Regions from separate parts of the Chryseobacterium sp. 2TAF14 genome, predicted to be linked through region 2. Evidence: riboswitches for the same ligand, from Rfam matches in the RefSeq annotation. Region 2 holds a riboswitch; the other holds the start of a gene.
What was found. Region 2 has a riboswitch for thiamine pyrophosphate ahead of thiS (sulfur carrier protein ThiS). Riboswitches for the same ligand answer to the same signal wherever they lie in the genome.

Region 1: it holds a riboswitch for thiamine pyrophosphate, as region 2 does, so the genes downstream of both, thiM (hydroxyethylthiazole kinase) here and thiS (sulfur carrier protein ThiS) in region 2, are expected to answer to the same signal.

The regions. Positions count from the first base shown of each region.
Region 1 covers NZ_JBFRGA010000021.1:18,141-22,210, reverse strand. Annotated here, with positions in the region: partial or broken gene AB4Y90_RS04295 (TonB-dependent receptor plug domain-containing protein) at 1-262, opposite strand, end outside; gene AB4Y90_RS04290 (response regulator) at 582-938, shown strand; TPP riboswitch at 1,500-1,592, shown strand; gene thiM (hydroxyethylthiazole kinase) at 1,654-2,451, shown strand; gene thiE (thiamine phosphate synthase) at 2,448-3,086, shown strand; gene thiD (bifunctional hydroxymethylpyrimidine kinase/phosphomethylpyrimidine kinase) at 3,083-3,916, shown strand; gene tenA (thiaminase II) at 3,903-4,070, shown strand, end outside.
Region 2 covers NZ_JBFRGA010000005.1:25,318-41,510, reverse strand. Annotated here, with positions in the region: gene thiH (2-iminoacetate synthase ThiH) at 1-541, opposite strand, end outside; gene AB4Y90_RS01280 (thiazole synthase) at 638-1,414, opposite strand; gene AB4Y90_RS01275 (thiamine phosphate synthase) at 1,416-2,036, opposite strand; gene AB4Y90_RS01270 (thiamine phosphate synthase) at 2,056-2,640, opposite strand; gene thiC (phosphomethylpyrimidine synthase ThiC) at 2,637-4,448, opposite strand; gene thiS (sulfur carrier protein ThiS) at 4,460-4,666, opposite strand; TPP riboswitch at 4,725-4,824, opposite strand; gene AB4Y90_RS01255 (RluA family pseudouridine synthase) at 5,251-5,928, opposite strand; gene AB4Y90_RS01250 (hypothetical protein) at 5,932-6,258, opposite strand; gene panB (3-methyl-2-oxobutanoate hydroxymethyltransferase) at 6,258-7,073, opposite strand; gene AB4Y90_RS01240 (Crp/Fnr family transcriptional regulator) at 7,133-7,846, opposite strand; gene AB4Y90_RS01235 (heavy metal translocating P-type ATPase) at 7,936-10,311, shown strand; gene ccoS (cbb3-type cytochrome oxidase assembly protein CcoS) at 10,421-10,642, shown strand; gene ccoN (cytochrome-c oxidase, cbb3-type subunit I) at 10,648-12,906, shown strand; gene AB4Y90_RS01220 (cbb3-type cytochrome oxidase subunit 3) at 12,925-13,122, shown strand; gene AB4Y90_RS01215 (cbb3-type cytochrome c oxidase N-terminal domain-containing protein) at 13,133-14,011, shown strand; gene ccoG (cytochrome c oxidase accessory protein CcoG) at 14,107-15,561, shown strand; gene AB4Y90_RS01205 (FixH family protein) at 15,574-16,026, shown strand; gene AB4Y90_RS01200 (sulfite exporter TauE/SafE family protein) at 16,017-16,193, shown strand, end outside.

The DNA.
Region 1 (4,070 bases), on a different contig from region 2:
TCTGACCTGTCAAAGCCTGATCAACTCTCGCAATGGGGCGGTCTTTAAAGCTTGCCGTATTTACTTTTCCTACAGCTCCGGTAACTTCTCCTTTTTTTTGTGTGCCGTAAGCAATAACGACTACTTCCTCGATCTCTTTCGTTTTATTATTAGGATTGGTTTGCGTACTATCTTTTGCTTTACCGGACGTTTGTGTTTCCTGGGCGAAGATAAAACCTGTGGTATTTAGTAAAATACCAAGAGTTATTATGGATCTCTTCATTTCGTGATTTGGTGATTATTAAAAATTACTAATATGATTTGTATTAAAATAAAAAGCGAAAAAGTATCATCAAAACCCACATGATATTTCTCATATTTTTATTTTTATAAAAGTATAGTTATCGAAAATTTCTGCTATCCTGCAGTCACCTGCTCAAATCTCTTAAGATAGAAATACAGTCTGATAATTGATGTTTCACAGCTATTTTTTAAGCTAAAAACTTTATTTAAAAAAGAAAAATACTGGCTTATATAGAAAATTTGTTTTAAAATATTTAACATAATCTAAACATTGGCTTTGTTTTTGCCAGGCAAGAGACATGAAAACAATTTTTATCGTAGAAGATGAGACAGGCATCAGAGATGCATTACAATTGCTCCTGTCATTCGAAAATTATGACGTGCGTTCATTTGCCACCGTTGAAGCCTTCAACAATAGAGATCAGTCGGTTGTTCCCGATATTTTTATTTTAGATGTAAGATTACCGGATGGTTCGGGTACAGATTTATGCAATCAGATAAAAAAAGATGAGGCTACCTCAAAAATTCCTGTAATGATCATCAGTGCTCATGCAAAAGCAGAAAATGTGATCAACTCCTGCAATGCCGATGAATTTATTTCTAAACCGTTCGATATTGATGATGTTCTTATAAAAATTGAAACATTAACTGCATAACATTCAATCTATTATATATTAAATACCCTGGAACTTCTTTCAGGGATATTTTATTTTAGGGCCTGTTTAAATTATTGAAAAAACGCAAAGACGCAAGATTTATAAAAGTTCTCTGTTTTTAAGACGCAAGGAGAAAATCAAAGATTTTCTTTTATAATGCTGATCAATTTTATCGAAGATAAAATCCTTGCGCCTTAAAGCATACTATAGTTAAACAATTTTGCGCCTTTGCGAAAAACCAATCATGAAATTCATATTTATTAATTTTTAAACAGACTCTTATTAAAACTTAGAGCCTGTTAAAATTTATTTAATCTTTTTTATAAACTATCTCTTAATTCTCTAAATTAAATAAACTTTGTTTATTCTTATCTTTAACATTAAGAATTTTAGATAATTAAGCTGAATATGATTAAGGCAACAATGAATTGTTTTTTATTAAGTTTTGTAAGCTAAAAGGTCTTAATTTCTTAATGTTAAAAATATATTCAATATTTAAAAAACTACTTTATTTTTGAGGGCAATGTGATTTTTATAATCAATATTTTTCAATACTTTTGTGTTACGCTTTAGGGGTATTCTGAAAAGAATTGAGAGAGTCCCTTTGAACCTGATACGGCTTACACCGACGTAGGGAAAAGCAATGAGCCATATTCTTCATGACGGCTGTTGTTCCGGATTTATCCTAAAGCTTTTATTGATAAAAAATAATAGAATGGAAAATAATCTTTGGAGCAATATCGTTCAGGTACGAAACGCATCTCCCCTCGTTCACAGCATCACCAATTATGTTGTGATGAACACCACCGCAAATGCAGTTCTGGCAATTGGCGCATCACCGATCATGGCTCATGCAAAATCTGAAGTGGAAGAAATGGTAAACATTTCAAATTCTTTGGTTATCAACATCGGTACAATTGATGAATACTGGGAAGAAGCGATGCTTCTGGCTGCAAAAAAAGCAAACGAATTACACAAACCCTGGATTTTAGATCCTGTAGGAGCCGGAGCGTCATCTTTCCGGGATTCGGCTTTAAGCAAGATTCTTTCTTTTAATCCTACAGTAATCAGAGGAAATGCTTCCGAAATTATTGCTCTTTCAAAAACCAGCAATACAATTACAAAAGGCGTCGACAGTACCGCACAAAGCAATGAAGCCATAGAAGCCGCTAAAATATTAGCACAAAATCATAAATCCATAATTTGTATTTCAGGTGAAACCGATATCATAATCAATGAAACTCAGGAAATACATTTAAAAAACGGCGATCCGATGATGACCAAAGTTACCGGGCTCGGTTGTACAGCAACTGCATTGATCGGTTCTTTTATCGGAGTCATTGAAAACAAAACTGACGCAGTTGTCTCTGCAATGAGCCTATTGGGAATAGCCGGAGAAATAGCCGCTGAACAGAGTGCAGGTCCCGGAAGTTTGCAACTCAACATTATTGATAAACTGTACAATATTACAGAAGATGAATTTTATAATCATTTAAAAATGGTAAAGCAATGACTTTAAAATCATCATTTCCTTATCAGCTTTATTTAGTCATTTCAGAGAAAGATTGTTTAGGAAAAGACTTTCTTAAAGTTGCAGAACAATCGATTCTGGGCGGTGTTGATATCATTCAGCTGCGTGAAAAAAATATTTCAACAGAAAATTTTCTTCAAAAAGCATTAGCTTTAAAAGAGATTACCGATAAATATAATATTCCGCTTATTATTAATGATCATTTTGAAGTTGCCGAAAAAGTTGGTTCAGCAGGAATTCATGTCGGGAATAACGACAGATCTCCGTCAAGTCTGAGAAATGATTTATTTTTTAAAAATAAAATGATCGGCTATTCCATTGAATATCTAAGTCAATTGGAAGGTGTAAATACAGAATTATCAGATTACCTAGGAATCAGTCCGATATTTAGCACCCAAACCAAAAAAGACACCGTGACAGAATGGGGATTGGAAGGTTTATCAAAAATAAGATCTCTTACAGACAAGCCACTTGTTGCCATCGGAAATATCAATTCTAAAAATGCAGCTTCAATTATAAAAGCCGGCGCAGATTCTTTAGCTATTGTATCTGCCATTTGTGGTTCTGAAAATCCTGAAAAAGCAGCCTACGAAATTAAAAACGAAATATTAAAATGAAAAAATACACTTACCCAACCGTTCTTACCATTGCAGGTTTCGATGGAAGCGGCGGTGCAGGAATACAGGCAGATATCAAAACGTTTTCAGCTTTGGGATGCTATGCAACATCGGTACTTACTGCACTTCCCGTTCAAAATACAATGGGTGTTAGAAAAATATATCCTGTTCCGACTGAAGCTGTTGCAGACCAGATAAAAGCTGTGCTTGATGATATTTTTCCTGATGCTATTAAAATTGGGATGGTTCATACCTCTCAATTGGTTGAAACCATTGTAAATACTTTAAAAAAATATCCAAAAATCCCGATTGTATTTGATCCTGTGATGGTTGCGACAAGCGGACATCGGTTGATTGAAGAAGAAACCATTCAGACGATTGTTGAACAATTATTCCCCATTGCAGAAATTATTACCCCAAATATGGACGAAGCTTCGATCCTGGCAAAAATGGAAGTTAAAACTTTAGAAGATATGCAAAAAGCCGGTGAAAAAATTTTACAATCGGGTTGTAAAAATATCCTTCTTAAAGGCGGACATCAGGAATTGCCAACCGTTACTTCATTATTATTTGAAGAAAATGGCAAACAATCTAGTTTTGAAACTATAAAATTTGCAACAAACAACACTCACGGTTCCGGATGTACGCTTTCTTCGGCTATTGCTGCTTTTATAGCGAGAGGTGAAAATCTATTCAATTCTGTTGAATCAGCACAGCAATATGTTTTTGAAGCTATTAAAAACGGAAAAGATGTTGCCGTCGGAAAAGGAAATGGTCCGCTTAATCACTTTTTTAATCCCCATAAATTAATTAAAAATGAATTGGTCTGAACTAACCTGGAAACAAACTGAAGAACGATATCAAGCTATTCTTACCATGCCTTTTGTCTCCCAATTGGCAGACGGAAGCCTTCCCAAAGAAAAATTTCAGTTTTATATGGCTCAGGATTCTTTATATCTGGAACATTTTGGAAGAGCATTGGCA
Region 2 (16,193 bases):
ACACCAAAACTGCATTGACACCTGCATTATGAAGAAGTTGATATTCGTCTTCCGACAAAGGCTGAACTTCTATGGAAATGTTTGCAAAATGAGGTTTTAATAATTTAACAGCATTCAAAAAATAATCAATCCCGACTGTTTTATTTGCTTCTCCGCTTACAAGCAGCACATGATTCACATCCATTGATTTTAAAACTGACGCCTCGATCATAATCTCCGTAGCATTCAACGTTTTTCTTTTGATGGAATTATCTAAACTGAAACCACAATAGGTGCAAATATTCTGGCATTCATTACTCAGATACAACGGCGCATAGAGCTGAATGGTTTTTCCGAAACGTTTCTGGGTAAGCTGCTGCGTCATTTTTGCCATCAATTCCAGCTTTTGAGCAGCAACGGGAGAAAGAAAATTCAAAAAATCGTCTATGGTTTTATTCTTTTTTTGAAGGCTTCTTTCCACATCGGATAACGTCACTTTTTCAAGTTGCGCTTTCACCTCATCCCATTGATATTTTTCAAAAATATCTTTAAAACTTTTCATGTAATTTTTTTTAAAATAACTTATGGATAGGATTTTATCCTATCCTTTGTTAAATCGTCCCTTCGGGACTTTCTAATTTTTATGCAAAATCATAGTTTAATCAAACAAAAAAGAAGTCAGCGGACTTGATGCTTCTGCATGATTTGAAATTGTTCCCAAACCGGATTCGAAGGCTCTTCTTCCTGCAATTACGCCTTCTTTAAAAGCCAATGCCATATTCACAGGATTTTTTGCAACAGCGATTGCTGTATTTACTAGAACCGCATCAGCTCCCATTTCCATAGCTTTTGCTGCATCTGAAGGCGCTCCGATTCCTGCATCTACAACAACAGGGACATTGCTTTGACTGATAATAATTTCTAAAAAATCTAATGTTTTTAAACCTTTATTCGTTCCGATTGGCGCTCCTAAAGGCATTACAACTGCTGTTCCCGCATCTTCTAGACGTTTGCACAACACCGGATCGGCATGAATGTAAGGCATTACAACAAATCCTAACTTCGCCAATTCTTCCGTTGCATATAATGTTTCAATAGGATCGGGCAATAAATATTTTGGATCGGGATGGATTTCCAATTTTACCCAATTGGTTTCCAAAGCTTCTCTTGCCAATTGTGCTGCCAAAACTGCTTCTTTGGCAGTTCTTGCTCCCGAAGTATTTGGTAAAAGATGAGAATTTGTCGGTTTTAAAGCGTTTAATATATCATCTTCAGAAGAATGGGCATCAATTCTTTTCAACGCCATTGTTACCAATTCACTTTCAGAAGCGATGATAGATTCTGTCATATCCGAAAGATTTCCGAATTTTCCTGTTCCTAAAAACAAGCGGGATTCGAAAGTTCTGTCTGCTATAATTAAAGGTTTATTTTTCATATTAATTTTTATTTAAAATATTTCTGAATGGGTGAATAACAGAAGGCTGATTTGTAATCTGCCCTGAAACTGCGACACCGTAAATCCCAATCTGTTGTAATCTTTCAATGTCTTCCAAAACAATTCCTCCAATCGCAAATATTTTAGGAATTTCTATTGATTTTTGTTTTAAATCGTTAATGATTTTCTCATAACCTTCAAAACCTAAAACCGGACTTAACTGCTCTTTAGTTGAAGTAAATCTTAACGGTCCCAAACCGATGTAATCACATGATTCATTTATTCTTTGAAGAACATTTTCTATTGTATTTGCCGTTCCGCCAATGATTTTATTTTTGCCTAAAATATGCCTCGCAGTTTCTACAGATTTATCTTTTAAACCTAAATGAACGCCGTCTGCTTCAACTTCTTTTGCCATCTGAACATGGTCGTTAATGATGCAAATCGCCTGATATTCCAAACATATTTTTTTTGAAAATTTACAGAGTTTGTTAAATTCATTTTCAGGGGCATCTTTCCAGCGAATCTGTATCCATTTTATCCCGTTGTCTAAGGCTTTTTTTATATTAAATTCCTGTTCGGCTTTTGTGAAACCCTGGGAAATATATTGTAGTTTTTCCATTTTTAAATTTGAATAAATCTTAATAAAATATATTCTGTCTGCATTTTCTGAAAACTTCTAAAGGTGCATCATTTTCCCAGATTGCTCCTAATAAAGCAAGTCCGTCAACGTTGTTATCAGAAATTTTATTGATATTATTTTCATTAATTCCGCCCAAGGCGATCAGTTTTACTTTTGAATTGTTTCGTTTTTTAATATCATTCAAAACAGTTGATTCTTTACCATATCCTTTTTTAGAAATACTCGGAAAAACCGGACTCAAAAAAGCATATTCCCAATCTTCATTCAACTCATTAAAAGCTTCAATATCATGAACAGAAGTTGAAATTATTTTATTTTGGAAAGATTTATACAAATTATTTTCTCTGTCAATTTCTCTGAAATGAAGTCTTGAAATATTAAAAATTTCAGCCAAATCATATTGATTATGTAAAACAAGCTGAGAATGAAACTGCAAATCTATTTTCTGAATAAAATCTGACATTGCTTCTTTATTGATAAAAGGCTTCCTTACATGAAGCAAATCCAGACCTTCCTGAAATAATTCATTAATGATTTCAGCTTCATCCTGAACAAATTCTTCGGGTGTAATTACGATAATCATATATAAATCTCTTTTCCTTTTTCGATAAACTCACGAGATTTGTCGAACATTCCTTTTTCTGCAGATTCCCGGATTTCCTGAGTAATTTTCATCGAACAGAATTTCGGACCGCACATCGAACAGAAATGCGCAATTTTTGCTCCGTCTGCAGGAAGCGTCTCGTCGTGATAAGATCTTGCCGTTTCCGGATCTAATGAAAGATTAAACTGATCTTCCCAACGGAATTCGAATCTTGCCTTGCTCAAAGCATTGTCTCTGTATTGCGCTCCTGGATGACCTTTAGCCAAATCTGCAGCATGAGCCGCCAATTTATAGGTGATCACTCCTACCTTTACATCTTCTTTATTTGGAAGTCCTAAATGTTCTTTTGGCGTTACATAACACAACATTGCGCAACCGAACCAGCCAATCATCGCCGCCCCGATTCCGGAAGTAATATGATCATAACCCGGCGCAATATCCGTCGTTAAAGGACCTAAAGTATAAAAAGGTGCTTCGTCACACACTTCCAATTGTTTATCCATATTTTCTTTGATCATATGCATCGGAACGTGACCGGGACCTTCAATCATCACCTGAACATTGTGTTTCCATGCGATTTTCGTTAATTCGCCTAAGGTTTCCAATTCTGCAAACTGTGCTTCATCATTGGCGTCGGCAATCGAACCAGGACGAAGACCGTCGCCTAAAGAAAAAGCAACATCGTACTTTTTCATAATTTCGCAGATTTCTTCAAAATGAGCGTACAAAAAGTTTTCTTTATGATGAAACAAACACCATTTTGCCATAATGGAACCACCTCTGGAAACAATTCCTGTGACACGTTTTGCTGTTAAATGAATATATCTCAACAAAACTCCAGCGTGAATTGTGAAATAGGAAACACCTTGTTCAGCCTGTTCGATCAAAGTATCTTTAAAAATTTCCCAGGTTAAATCTTCGGCAACTCCTTTCACTTTTTCTAATGCCTGATAAATTGGGACCGTACCAATCGGAACCGGACTGTTTCGGATGATCCACTCTCTGGTTTCGTGGATGTTTTTTCCGGTTGAAAGATCCATAATCGTATCTGCACCCCATCGACAAGCCCAAACCGCTTTCTCAACTTCTTCTTCAATGCTTGATGAAACAGCACTGTTTCCGATATTTGCATTTATTTTAACCAAAAAATTACGCCCGATAATCATCGGCTCACTTTCCGGATGATTGATGTTGTTGGGAATGATCGCTCTTCCGGCTGCAATTTCGTCTCGTACAAATTCGGGTGTGATTTTATTTTTCGGAGTTCTTGCTCCAAAACTATTTCCCTGATGTTGAAAAGCCATATCTTTTGAAACAAAATCCAGTTGTTCGATTCTTTGGTTTTCTCTGATCGAGACATATTCCATTTCGGGAGTGATGATTCCCTTTTTTGCATAATATAATTGGGTAACTTCTTTTCCTTCTTTGGCCACTTTCGGTTTATGGTTATAAGAGAAGCGCAGCTCATTAAGTTTAGAATCTGCAAGACGAGATTTCCCGTATTCAGAAGTAATTCCGTCCAGAATTTCGACATCATTTCTGTCTAAAATCCATTGTTCACGGATTCGAGGAAGACCTTTTTCGATATTAATTTCAGAATTTTCATCGGTGTAAGGTCCTGATGTATCATAAACTGTAACAGGCAGATTTTCTTCTAAAGTTCCGTTGGTGAGTTTTGTAGGACTTAAATGAATTTCTCGCATTGCTACATTGATCGGGTGGATTTTCCCTTCAACATAGATTTTTTTGGAGTTTGGAAACGGTGAACGTGTGATTTTGTGAGCCATAAAAATATTTTTTAACCGCCTTGAGTAGCAGTGATTATTAAAATAGAATCTTTGTTGTTGAGAATAGTTTCCGCCCAGAATGACTGCGGAATAATGCGATTGTTAAGTGCGACTGCGATACCTTTTCTTTTTTGGGGCAATTCAATAGCCAGTAATACTTCCAAAGTTTCGGGAAGTATATCAAAATGTCTTAGAGTGTGATTTATTGTGAGCTCCATTCCTAAATTTTTTAAATACACTTTAGGAATGCCCATCATTGTACAATAGAATGTACAGCAAAGTCATCTCACTTTTTCCTACGCTAGTATGATCTAGAAATCAGGTTCAAAGGGTAAAATCTCAGCCTGTTTGTAAACAGACACCCCTAAAGTGTGGAGCGAAGGTAGACATTTTTTTGAGATGTGCAAAATTTTTTGAAAGAGATGGAAGTTGGGGGACGGAAGCTGGAAGTTTTAAAACTGTGAAAATATTTGTTTTTTTATCTCGCTGATTTTGGAGATTACGCAGATGTTTTTTATTTTATACTGGATAGATTCGAGTTAAAAATTCTTATAAGATGATAATCTTTGTATTTGGTTTTCAAATATTTAAACAAACAACTTCCAATCTAGCCCTGATTGGAACGGCATCCTTTTGGGTTGCGGCGGAGCGAAGCGGAGCCGTAACCCAAAAGATATAGTGGAAAGCAGGAAATAGCTCCTAAAAAGTAGAAAAGTAAAACTGATTTTTACATTTGAAGAAAATAAAAATGGAAATCAGATTGTCTCTAATTTCCATTTTTAACTTATTTCTAATTTAATATCTATTCTTCACAAGCTCTCCAAACTGCATCATTCTGCGGAACCGGAGCAATAATTTCTACCGCTTCTTTTGTAACAGGATGAATAAACTGAAGCTTTCTGGCATGAAGATTAATTCCGCCATCCGGATTTGAGCGTGGTGAACCGTATTTTAAATCACCTTTAATAGGAACTCCTGTTTTTGATAACTGCGCCCTGATCTGATGGTGTCTTCCCGTTTCCAGATCGATTTCTAAAAGAAGATAATTATCTAAAGTTTTAATGACGTTATAAGTAAGAATCGCTTCTTTTGCACCTTCGGTCGCTTTCGGAAAAACAATCGCCTTATTATTCTTTTCGTTTTTCTTTAAATAATGTACCAGTTTTTGACTTTGCGGGATCATTTCTTTGGCAACAACCGCCCAGTAAGTCTTTTCAATCTCGCGGTTTTTCACCATTTGGGTCAGTCTTGAAAGCGCTTTTGATGTTTTGGCATAAATAACCAATCCTGAAGTTGGTCTGTCGATACGATGCACCAAACCCAGGAAAACATTTCCGGGCTTATTATCTCTTTTTTTTATAAAATTTTTGATTAATTCTAATAAAGAATCATCGCCGGTTTTGTCACCCTGAACGAGCTGCCCGACTTTTTTATTGATCACTAAAAGGTGGTTGTCCTCAAAAACAATCTGCTCTTCCATACATTATTTACGATATTGTGATCTACTCACAAAAGAAATTACAACCCCACCTAAAAGACCTATTGTTTTTATGACATTAAGACTTGAATCGATTGGTAAAAAAGCTCCGATGATACACAAACCTGCTGCAGCATACATAGGATACATAAACTTGGTGTACATCAACATTCTTCCCTGAACGATAAAGCTGATTCCTATTAAAATATAAAATAATCTTCTGAATAGGAATACATTGATTTCATTTGAAAATAGATTAAAGTAACCTACTGCCAAACAGATAATCGCTAAAATTGAGATAATTCCTTGCGCTGCCTGTAAATTATTTTTCATTAATAGCTTTCATTTTGGTTAGGAAAATCAGCACTTTTCACATCTTTTACGTATTGAGAAACGGCTCCTGTGATTTCTGTATATAAATCTAAATATCTTCTTAAAAATTTTGGCGAGAAACCTTTGTTCATTCCCACCATATCATGATACACCAAAACCTGTCCGTCACAATGAGGTCCGGCTCCAATCCCGATCGTTGGAATTGAGATACTTTCAGTTACTTTTTTTGCAAGATCTGCAGGAATTTTTTCAAGCACAACCCCGAAACAACCCAATTCTTCAAGCAACTTTGCATCACTGATCAATTTCTCTGCTTCTGCTTCTTCTTTCGCTCGTACTTTATAAGTTCCGAACTGGTAGATAGATTGTGGGGTTAATCCCAAATGTCCCATAATAGGAATTCCGGCATTGATGATTTTCTTAATCGATTTAGAAATTTCTTTTCCGCCCTCAATTTTTATGGCATGAGCGCCACCTTCTTTCATCATTCTAACCGCAGATTCCAATGCAATATCCGGATTACTCTGGTATGTTCCGAAAGGAAGATCTGCAATTACCAATGCTCTTTCCACCCCTCTCACCACACTTTGAGTATGATAAATCATCTGGTCTAAAGTAATCGGAAGTGTCGTTTCAAAACCCGCCATTACATTTGCAGCAGAATCACCGATCAGGATCGTATCAACACCACCGGCGTCAACCATTTTTGCCGTGGTAAAATCGTAGGCGGTAAGCATTGTTATTTTTTCCTTATCGAATTTCATTTTTCGTAAGGTTTCTGTAGTAACTCTTTTAATTTCGGAATGAACAGACATAATGGATATGATTGTTTAAAGTTAAAAAGTCGGCTAAAGCCGACTTAAATATTTGAATTTTACAAAACTACGTGTCCTAGTTTCATTAATTTATCGTGGTTGAGAATTTTGATGTTTCTGCCGTCTACTTCGATGAGGCTGTCCCCTTTAAATTCGGAAATCAATCGGATCGCGCTTTCGGTAGCTGTTCCGATGATATTGGCTATTTCTTCTCTTGTTAAAGAAATTTTAATAAAGCCTTCAGGATCTGTCCCTAATTTTTGTTCCAAAAGAATAAGAATTTCGGCAAGTCTTTCTCTTACCGTTTTTTGGGCAAGGAAAGTAATGGTATTGGAAGACTCTCCCAATTCGTAAGAAATTTTCTGAAGCATCACAAAAGACAATTGCGAATCTACCTCAAGCAAATCCATAAAAACTTCTGCAGGAAGAAAAGTAGCTTCCACATCCGTCATTGCCTCAGCTTTTGCCTGAAAAGTTTCTCCGCAAAGTAATGCACGATACCCGATGATATCTCCTTCTTTAATAAATCTTAAAATCTGATCTTTACCAAAAGCACCCGATTTTGAAAGTTTGGCAGCACCTTTTTCTAAGACGAAAACACCTTTCGGCGTTTCTCCGTCCTCAAAAATAATATCGTGTTTCTGAAAACGTAAGGTTTTTTTAGCCTTAAAATACTTTTCAAAATCTGCGCTGTTTAGCCTTTCTTTAAACGATTTATCATTAAAAACTCTTGCAAATCTCTCTTCAATAGCAATTTGTTGTTCCTGCGACATTTTTATGACATTTGTCACAAAAATAGAACATTTTAAATCGATAAACAAAAAAAAATTGTTATAATTTTGTGAGTCAATAATTTATGAAGGTGAGCGAGAACTGTTTTCATTGCGGACAAGGGATAGAAAAGGAAAGGATTTCTTTTGACGAAAAAATTTTCTGCTGTACAGGCTGCAAATCTGTTTATGAAATTCTGAATACCAATAATCTCAGTAATTTTTATGAATTAAATAAAAAAGCAGGCATCAGACCAGAAGAAAACTCTTCTCAGTTTGATTATCTTGACACTAAAGAAATTTTTGACAGAATCACCGATTTTTCTGAAGGAAACACCAGTCTTGTCACATTCAGAATTCCGGTAATACACTGTTCTTCATGCATTTGGCTACTTGAAAGCCTTCATACTTTGCATAAAGACATTCATTATTCCCAGGTTAATTTTACAAGAAAAACTTTGCAGGTTTCTTTTAATCATAACGAATTAAAATTAAGCGATTTAGCTAAATTTTTAACCAATTTAGGCTACAAACCGGCAATCAATCTTGAGACTGCTGACAAAAACGAGGATAATCTCGATAAATCTTTATTGATAAAACTTGCCGTTGCAGGATTTGCTTTTGGTAACGGAATGTTTTTGGCCTTTCCTGAATATATTGGCGGAGAAGATTACTGGATGGAGCATTACAAAGGCTTGTTCAGAGTTTTGATGTTTTTACTTTCCGTTCCGGTTGTGTTTTATTCGGCTTCAGATTATTATAAATCTGCTTGGTATGGTTTGAAAAATAAAATCGTAAACATTGATGTTCCGATTGTTTTAGGGATTTTCGTTTTATTCGGAAGAAGTATTTATGAAATTGCGACTGATTACGGTCCCGGTTATTTTGATACCTTGTGCGGACTTCTGTTTTTTATGCTATTAGGGAAAATTTTCCAGAAAAGAACGTATAGTTCGCTTTCTTACGACAGAGATTACAAATCATTTTATCCGATCGCGGTAACTAAAGTTGACTTTAACGGAAAGCAGGAAAATATTTTACTTTCAGAAATAAAAATCGGCGACAGAATTTTAGTGAGAAATCAAGAAATTATTCCTGTTGATGCCATTTTGATCAGTGGAAAAGGTAATATAGACAATAGTTTCATCACCGGCGAAAGCGTGAGTATTTCTAAAGATGCAGGAGATAAAATCTTTGCCGGAGGAAAACAAATCGGCTCATCTTTGGAGCTTGAAGTTATCAAAAATGTCGATCAAAGTTATCTTACCCAGCTCTGGAACAAAGAAGCTTTTAAAAAGCACGAGACAGGACTTGATACTTTAATCAACGACATCAGTAAATATTTTACTTTTATTATTCTGGGAATTGCTCTTGTTGCAGGAATTTATTGGTATTTTATCGATCTTGAAACGATGTTCCAGGTTATTTCTGCGGTTTTAATCATTGCCTGTCCTTGTGCATTGGCGCTGTCCTCTCCTTTTACTTTCGGTCACATTATGAGAATTTTAGGCCGGAATAAATTTTATGTAAAAGATACTTTAACGATCGAGAAAATTGCAAAAGTTGACACTTTAGTTTTTGATAAAACCGGAACCATTACGCACAGAAAAAAATCAAATATACGATACGAAGGTTCTGAAATTCAGGAATTTGATTTATTAAATATTAAAAGCTTGGTTAAAAACTCAAATCATCCGCTTTCAAAATCGTTGTATGAATTTTTGGAAGTTCAGGATGACTATTTCCCGGTTGACAATTTTGAAGAGATTTCCGGAAAAGGTTATGAAGCAAGCGTAAGAGGAAATAGTTATAAAATAGGCTCGGCAAAATACAATAATCAGGAGTCTAAAAATCTTGAAACCGCAGTTTACATTAGTAAAAACAATGAGTTTATCGGTAAATTTATTTTTAAAAATGAGTACCGTGAAAACCTCAATAATCTTTTCACAAGACTTCTCAATTATAAGATTTTCATTCTGAGCGGCGACAATGCTTCTGAAGAAAATCAGCTTAAAGAGATCATTCCGAATTACAGCTCGATGGCATTTAACCAAAATCCGGAAGATAAGCTTAATTATATTAAAAATCTTCAGGATAAAGGCTTAAAAGTCATCATGCTCGGTGACGGATTAAATGACGCAGGAGCTTTAAAACAGAGCAATGTAGGAATCGCAATTTCTGACGACAGCAACAGCTTTACCCCTTCTTCCGACGTTATTATGAACGGAGAAAAAGTCTCGCAGCTTGACAATTATCTGAACGTTTGTAAAGGCTCAATTACGATTGTAAAAATGACATTCATAATCAGTTTCCTTTACAATATTGTTGGTCTCAGCTTTGCAGTAACCGGTCATATGGATCCTCTTTTTGCGGCATTGATTATGCCTGCAAGTTCCATCACTGTCATCTCTTTCACGACAATTTCAACCTGGATTCTGGGGCAGAAATATTTCAAAAAACAGGCGTAAAAGCCCTTATTTAGACTGATTTTAAATTAGCCTAAACCTGTATTTCGTGATGAATGTCATTATTTTTCACTAAATTTGAACCCCGAAAATAGGTTAATTTTGTTGTCAGATGGATATTCTATATTTAATGATCTTATGCAGCGTTTCTTTGGCTGTAGTTTTTCTGGTCGTATTTATAGTTTTCGCCAGAAAAGGGCAGTTTGAGGATGACGAGTCTCCGGCTGTAAGAATACTTTTTGACTCCGATGAAACAAAGGAAAAAAAAGATACTGGCAACAACAGCGATAAGGAAAAAGAAGATAATAATAAATTTGAAGAAAAAAGTGAATAGTTAATATGGAGACACAAAAGTTTAGTTATGACAACAGTATTGTTCGTGCATTCCTATACGCGACCATAGTTTTTGGAATTATCGGTTTCGTATTTGGATTAACGGCAGCATTGATGCTTTTCTATCCTGAGCTTCCTGAATTTTTGTTCGGAACTGACGATACAACCATCAACAGTCTGGCATCAGGAAACATACAAGGGTTAATTAATACCAACGGTGCGTTAGGGTTTGGTAGAATAAGAATGCTACACACCACTACGGTAATTTTTGCATTCGTATGTAATATTGTTTATGTAGGGGTTTATTATTCTACACAAAGATTATTAAAAACCAGAATGTACAGCGATACTTTATCGTGGATCCATTTCTGGACATGGCAGTTTATGATTGTTGCTACATTCATCACATTCTTTATGGGGATCAATACTTCAAAAGAATATGCTGAGCACGAGTGGCCAATCGATATATTAATCGCAGTTTCATGGATCATTTTCGGGGTGAATATGATTTTAACGATTGCAAAAAGAAGAGTAAGACACCTTTACGTAGCGATCTGGTTCTATCTTGGAACCTGGGTTGCAGTAGCGATGCTTCACATATTCAACAACTTAGAAGTACCATTAACGTTCTCCGGATGGAAGTCTTATTCTGCGTATGCAGGAGCAAAAGATGCCATCGTACAATGGTGGTACGGTCACAATGCGGTAGCTTTCGTATTGACGACTCCTGTTTTAGGTTTAATGTATTATTTCTTACCTAAAGCTGCAGACAGACCGGTATTCTCATACAAATTATCAATTATTCACTTTTGGTCATTGATTTTCGTTTATATCTGGGCCGGACCTCACCACCTTCAGTACACCGCTTTACCAGCTTGGGCTCAAGCAGTGGGAACTGGTTTCTCAATCATGCTTATTGCACCATCTTGGGGAGGTATGCTGAACGGACTTCTTACATTAAGAGGAGCCTGGGATAAAGTAAGAGAAAATCCTATTCTGAAATTCTTCGTAGTTGCAGTTACGTGTTATGGTATGGCAACTTTTGAAGGACCTCTTTTGGCTACAAAAAACATCAATAAAATTGGTCACTTTACAGACTGGGTTATCGGTCACGTACATTTAGGAGCATTAGGATGGAATGGTTTCATGGCATTCGGTGTGATCTATTACTTGGTTCCGATCATGTGGAGAACCAAAATGTGGTCTGTTAAATTAGCAAACTGGCATTTCTGGTTAGGTACTTTAGGAATTATTTTCTATGCTGTACCAATGTATATTTCAGGATTTACTCAGGGGTTAATGTGGAAACAATTCAACCCGGACGGAACATTATTGTGGAAAAACTGGCTAGACACCGTTACTGCAATTATTCCTTACTTTAAAATGAGATTCGTTGGTGGTTTATTCTACCTTTCAGGAGGTCTTTTAATGGTGGTGAATGTTTACATGACGATCAAAAAAGGATCATTCCAGAAAGAAGTTCCTGCAGAAGCTCCGGCTTTGGCAAATATCAGCAACAAAAGAAAAGAAGGAGAAGGTTTCCACCTTTGGCTGGAAAGAATGCCTGCTTTATTAACGGTATTATCATTGCTTACTATCTCAATAGGAAGTATGGTAGAGATTATTCCTACTTTATCATTGAAGAAAAGTGTACCAACAATATCTGCGGTAAAACCATATTCACCGCTGGAGCTTGAAGGTAGAGATCTATATATCCGTGAAGGTTGTAACGCTTGTCACTCGCAGATGGTAAGACCATTCAGAGACGAGATCGTAAGATTTAACGGTAAAAATGGACAGTACTCTAAAGCCGGAGAGTTTGTTTACGACAGACCTTTCCTTTGGGGATCGAAAAGAACAGGACCGGATTTGCATAGGGAAGGAGGTAAAAACCCAAGTTCTTGGCACTATAAGCATATGTATAACCCAAGACAAACGTCTGCAGGTTCTATTATGCCACGTTACCCATGGTTGATTTCAAATAATCTTGACCGTTCTCAAATGGTGGACAAAATCAAGTTTATGAAAAATACCTACGATGTACCTTATACAAAAGCTCAGATTGATACTGCAGATAAATGGGCAGATAATCAGGCAGCAAAAATTGTAAAAGATATCTTCGTAGAAGCGGCTGACCTTAAAGAAGCGTATGCAAAAAGACCTCAGGGAGAATTAGAGAAAAAAGAGATTATTGCTCTTATCGCTTATCTTCAGAGATTGGGAACCGATATTAAAACGACAGAAATAAAAACAGCCAGTAACTAATAAAATTAAAAGTTTACGATGATTCCTCAAAACTTTAAAGATATATTATCCAATACCGACAATGCAGGTTTTTATCAAACATTGGCTCTGATTTTCTTTATGCTGTTTTTCGTTGCTTTGATTATATATGTTTTTAGCAGGCCTAAAAAATATTACAAAGAAGAAGAGCACGCTCCGCTTGAGGATGACGAAGATGATTTTAATTTAAAAAATTAAACTATTTATTATGAGACAAAGAACACCGGTTTTTGTAAACATTTTAATAATAACGGTATTATTAGTAATATTTTATTATTTATTTGTTCAGAGCTACGCGTTTTTAGCTTCACCATATTTCTGGGGAACTGTTGTGATCAGTGCTATTTTAGCATACATTCACAGCGCTATCGGAGATTTGATTGAAAACAATAAATTCAAAAAATTAACGGCTGAAGAAAAATCTGCGTATTTAGCAGAGAAAAAAGTACCTTATTTTCAGAGACTTTATGCAGCTGCCTTCAAAAAACAGTCTGATACTGAAGAAAAAGATATTCTTATTGACCACGGTTTCGACGGAATTATGGAATTGGATAATCAATTACCAAAATGGTGGTTAGGTTTATTCTACTTCGGGACTGTATTCTGTATCGTTTATATCTGTGCTTATGCGTTTACAGATTTTGCACACCCGATTAGTGAGTATGATAAAGAATATAAAGAGCAAGAAGCTGCTATCGCAATATATCTTGCAGATCAGCCACCGGTAACTATAGAATCGGCATCTTTCTCTGAAGACAATATTGCAGCAGGTGAAGAAATCTTCAAAACCAACTGTGTATCTTGTCACTCAGATGGTGGTAAAGGAGGTATCGGACCAAACCTTACAGATAATTTCTGGCACAACCAGCCTGAGAAAACTTTATTCAAAAACGTATTCCACGTTGTAGAAAATGGTGTTGCAGGGACTGCAATGCAGGCTTGGGGTAAAAATGGAGTTCTTACAGGAGGCGATATTGAAAAAGTTGCAGCTTACGTCTACTCTATCAACCAGCTTAAAAAACCAATTACACCTAAAGAAGGAGGCGCACCGCCATATGGTGATGAGGCTCATTGGGAAAAACAGTAATTAAAAAAAATAGATAAACATATGAAAAACATAATTTGTTATTAGATAAAAATAGTAACGAATTATGTTTTTTCGTTTTTTAAAACCTAGTAAAAATGTCAAAAATAGATGAAGACATCGTTCGCGGTGGACAGGGGCAGGTTTTAGACCCTGAAACCTATAGAGATTCTATAGGCACAATGGAACAATCCGGTAAACGAAAATGGGTTTTTCCAAAAAAACCAAAAGGAAGATATACCAACAAAAGAGAATTGGTAAGTTATCTTCTTCTGATTATTTATTTTGCCGTACCATTTATCAAAATTAATGGGAACCCGTTTTTTTTGTTTAATGTTATCGACAGAGAATTTTTTATTGCAGGACAGCCTTTTTATCCGCAAGACTTTTTTATCCTTACTTTAGGTGCTATTGCATCTCTTATTTTCATTATTATTTTTACCATTGCATTCGGAAGAATTTTCTGCGGGTGGATCTGCCCTCAGACAATTTTTATGGAATCTGTCTTTCGTAAAATAGAATACCTGATTGAAGGAGACCGAAATAAGCAAATGAAGCTGGACAGACAAGAGTGGAACTCTGAAAAAATTTGGAAAAGAAGCTTGAAATGGTCGGTTTACATTATCATTTCCCTGATTATTACACACTTTATGTTTATGTATATTGTGGGTTATCAGGAAGTATTCAGCATTGTTTCTGAAGGCCCGTTTGCCAATCCTACCAACTTTATCGTAATGATACTTTTTACGGCAGCTTTTTACTTTGTTTTTGCGTGGTTCAGAGAGCAGGTTTGTACATTGGTTTGTCCTTACGGAAGATTGCAGGGCGTTTTAATTGATAAAGAAACCATCAACGTATTTTACGATTTTAAAAGAGGTGAAAACCGCTCTAAATGGAGAAAAGGGGAAGACCGAAAAGCCGCAGGAAAAGGAGATTGCATCGACTGTTATCAATGTGTAGTCGTTTGTCCTACCGGAATTGACATCAGAGACGGGCAACAATTGGAATGTGTAAACTGTACCGCATGTATTGATGCCTGTGACGAAGTAATGGAAAAGGTAGGTTTACCGAAAGGCTTGATACGTTATGCATCCGAAAAAGAAATAGAAACCGGAACTCCGTATAAATTTACAGGAAGAATGAAAGGTTTTGCCGTTGTTTTGGTCTTACTGGTAGGATTTTTAGGATATTTACTCTCAAGCCGTGGCGAAATAGAAGCAAAATTCATCAAACCTGCAGGAAGCACATTCTTTGTAAGAGAAGGGAAAATCATCAACACCTACAACTATACTTTCCTTAATAAAACAAATGATAAAAAGATTGTTACCATCAAAGTAATAGAACCTGCTCACGCAGAAGTAGGCTACAGCGGATCAAGCAAAATAAGTGTGGAACGCGACAAGATTTCAAAAGGAACCATCAACATCAGCTTTCCGGAGGCAGATATGAATCTGTCTAAACAAAACATCACCATCGGCGTTTATGATATGAAAGGAAAACTGATCGATTCTTATCAGACGTATTTCGAAGGACCTTTTAAATTACAGTTTTAAAATTTTAAGATTATGAAAAATTTCACTTGGGGACACGGTATTTTTTTAGCTTTAGCCTCATTTATTATATTTATTTTATCCATGGTTTTTCTTTTCCCGAACGGGCAGAAAAATTCTGAAATGGTAACTGACAAATATTACGAAGAAGAGCTTCTTTACCAATCGGTAATAGATGCCAAAAAACGTGGAGATGAGCTTCTTGAAAAGCCTGTTTACAGTCAGTCGCCACAAGGTATTAAACTAACGTTGCCGAAAGATGTCAACAATTCAAATTCGATAGTAAGTTTTGTTTTAAACAGATCAGATGACCAGAATTTAGACATAAAAAAAACGGTAAAGCTAGATGTAGCAAATTCATTTCTGATCCCGGCTTCAGTTTTAAAAAACGGAAATTATACCTTAAGACTTCATTGGATCAAAGATAAAATCGACTACAGACTCGATTATGACGTGATATGGAAATAGCATTGATTATATCTGCAATTGGCTTAGGCTTCGCGTCCGGTTTTCACTGTATCGGAATGTGCGGTCCCATTGCGTTATCAATGGGTTTAACCAAAAAGCAGGCAACCAATTATTACCTTCAAAATTTCACCTATCAGTTTGGAAGAATCACAACTTATGCTTTTTTA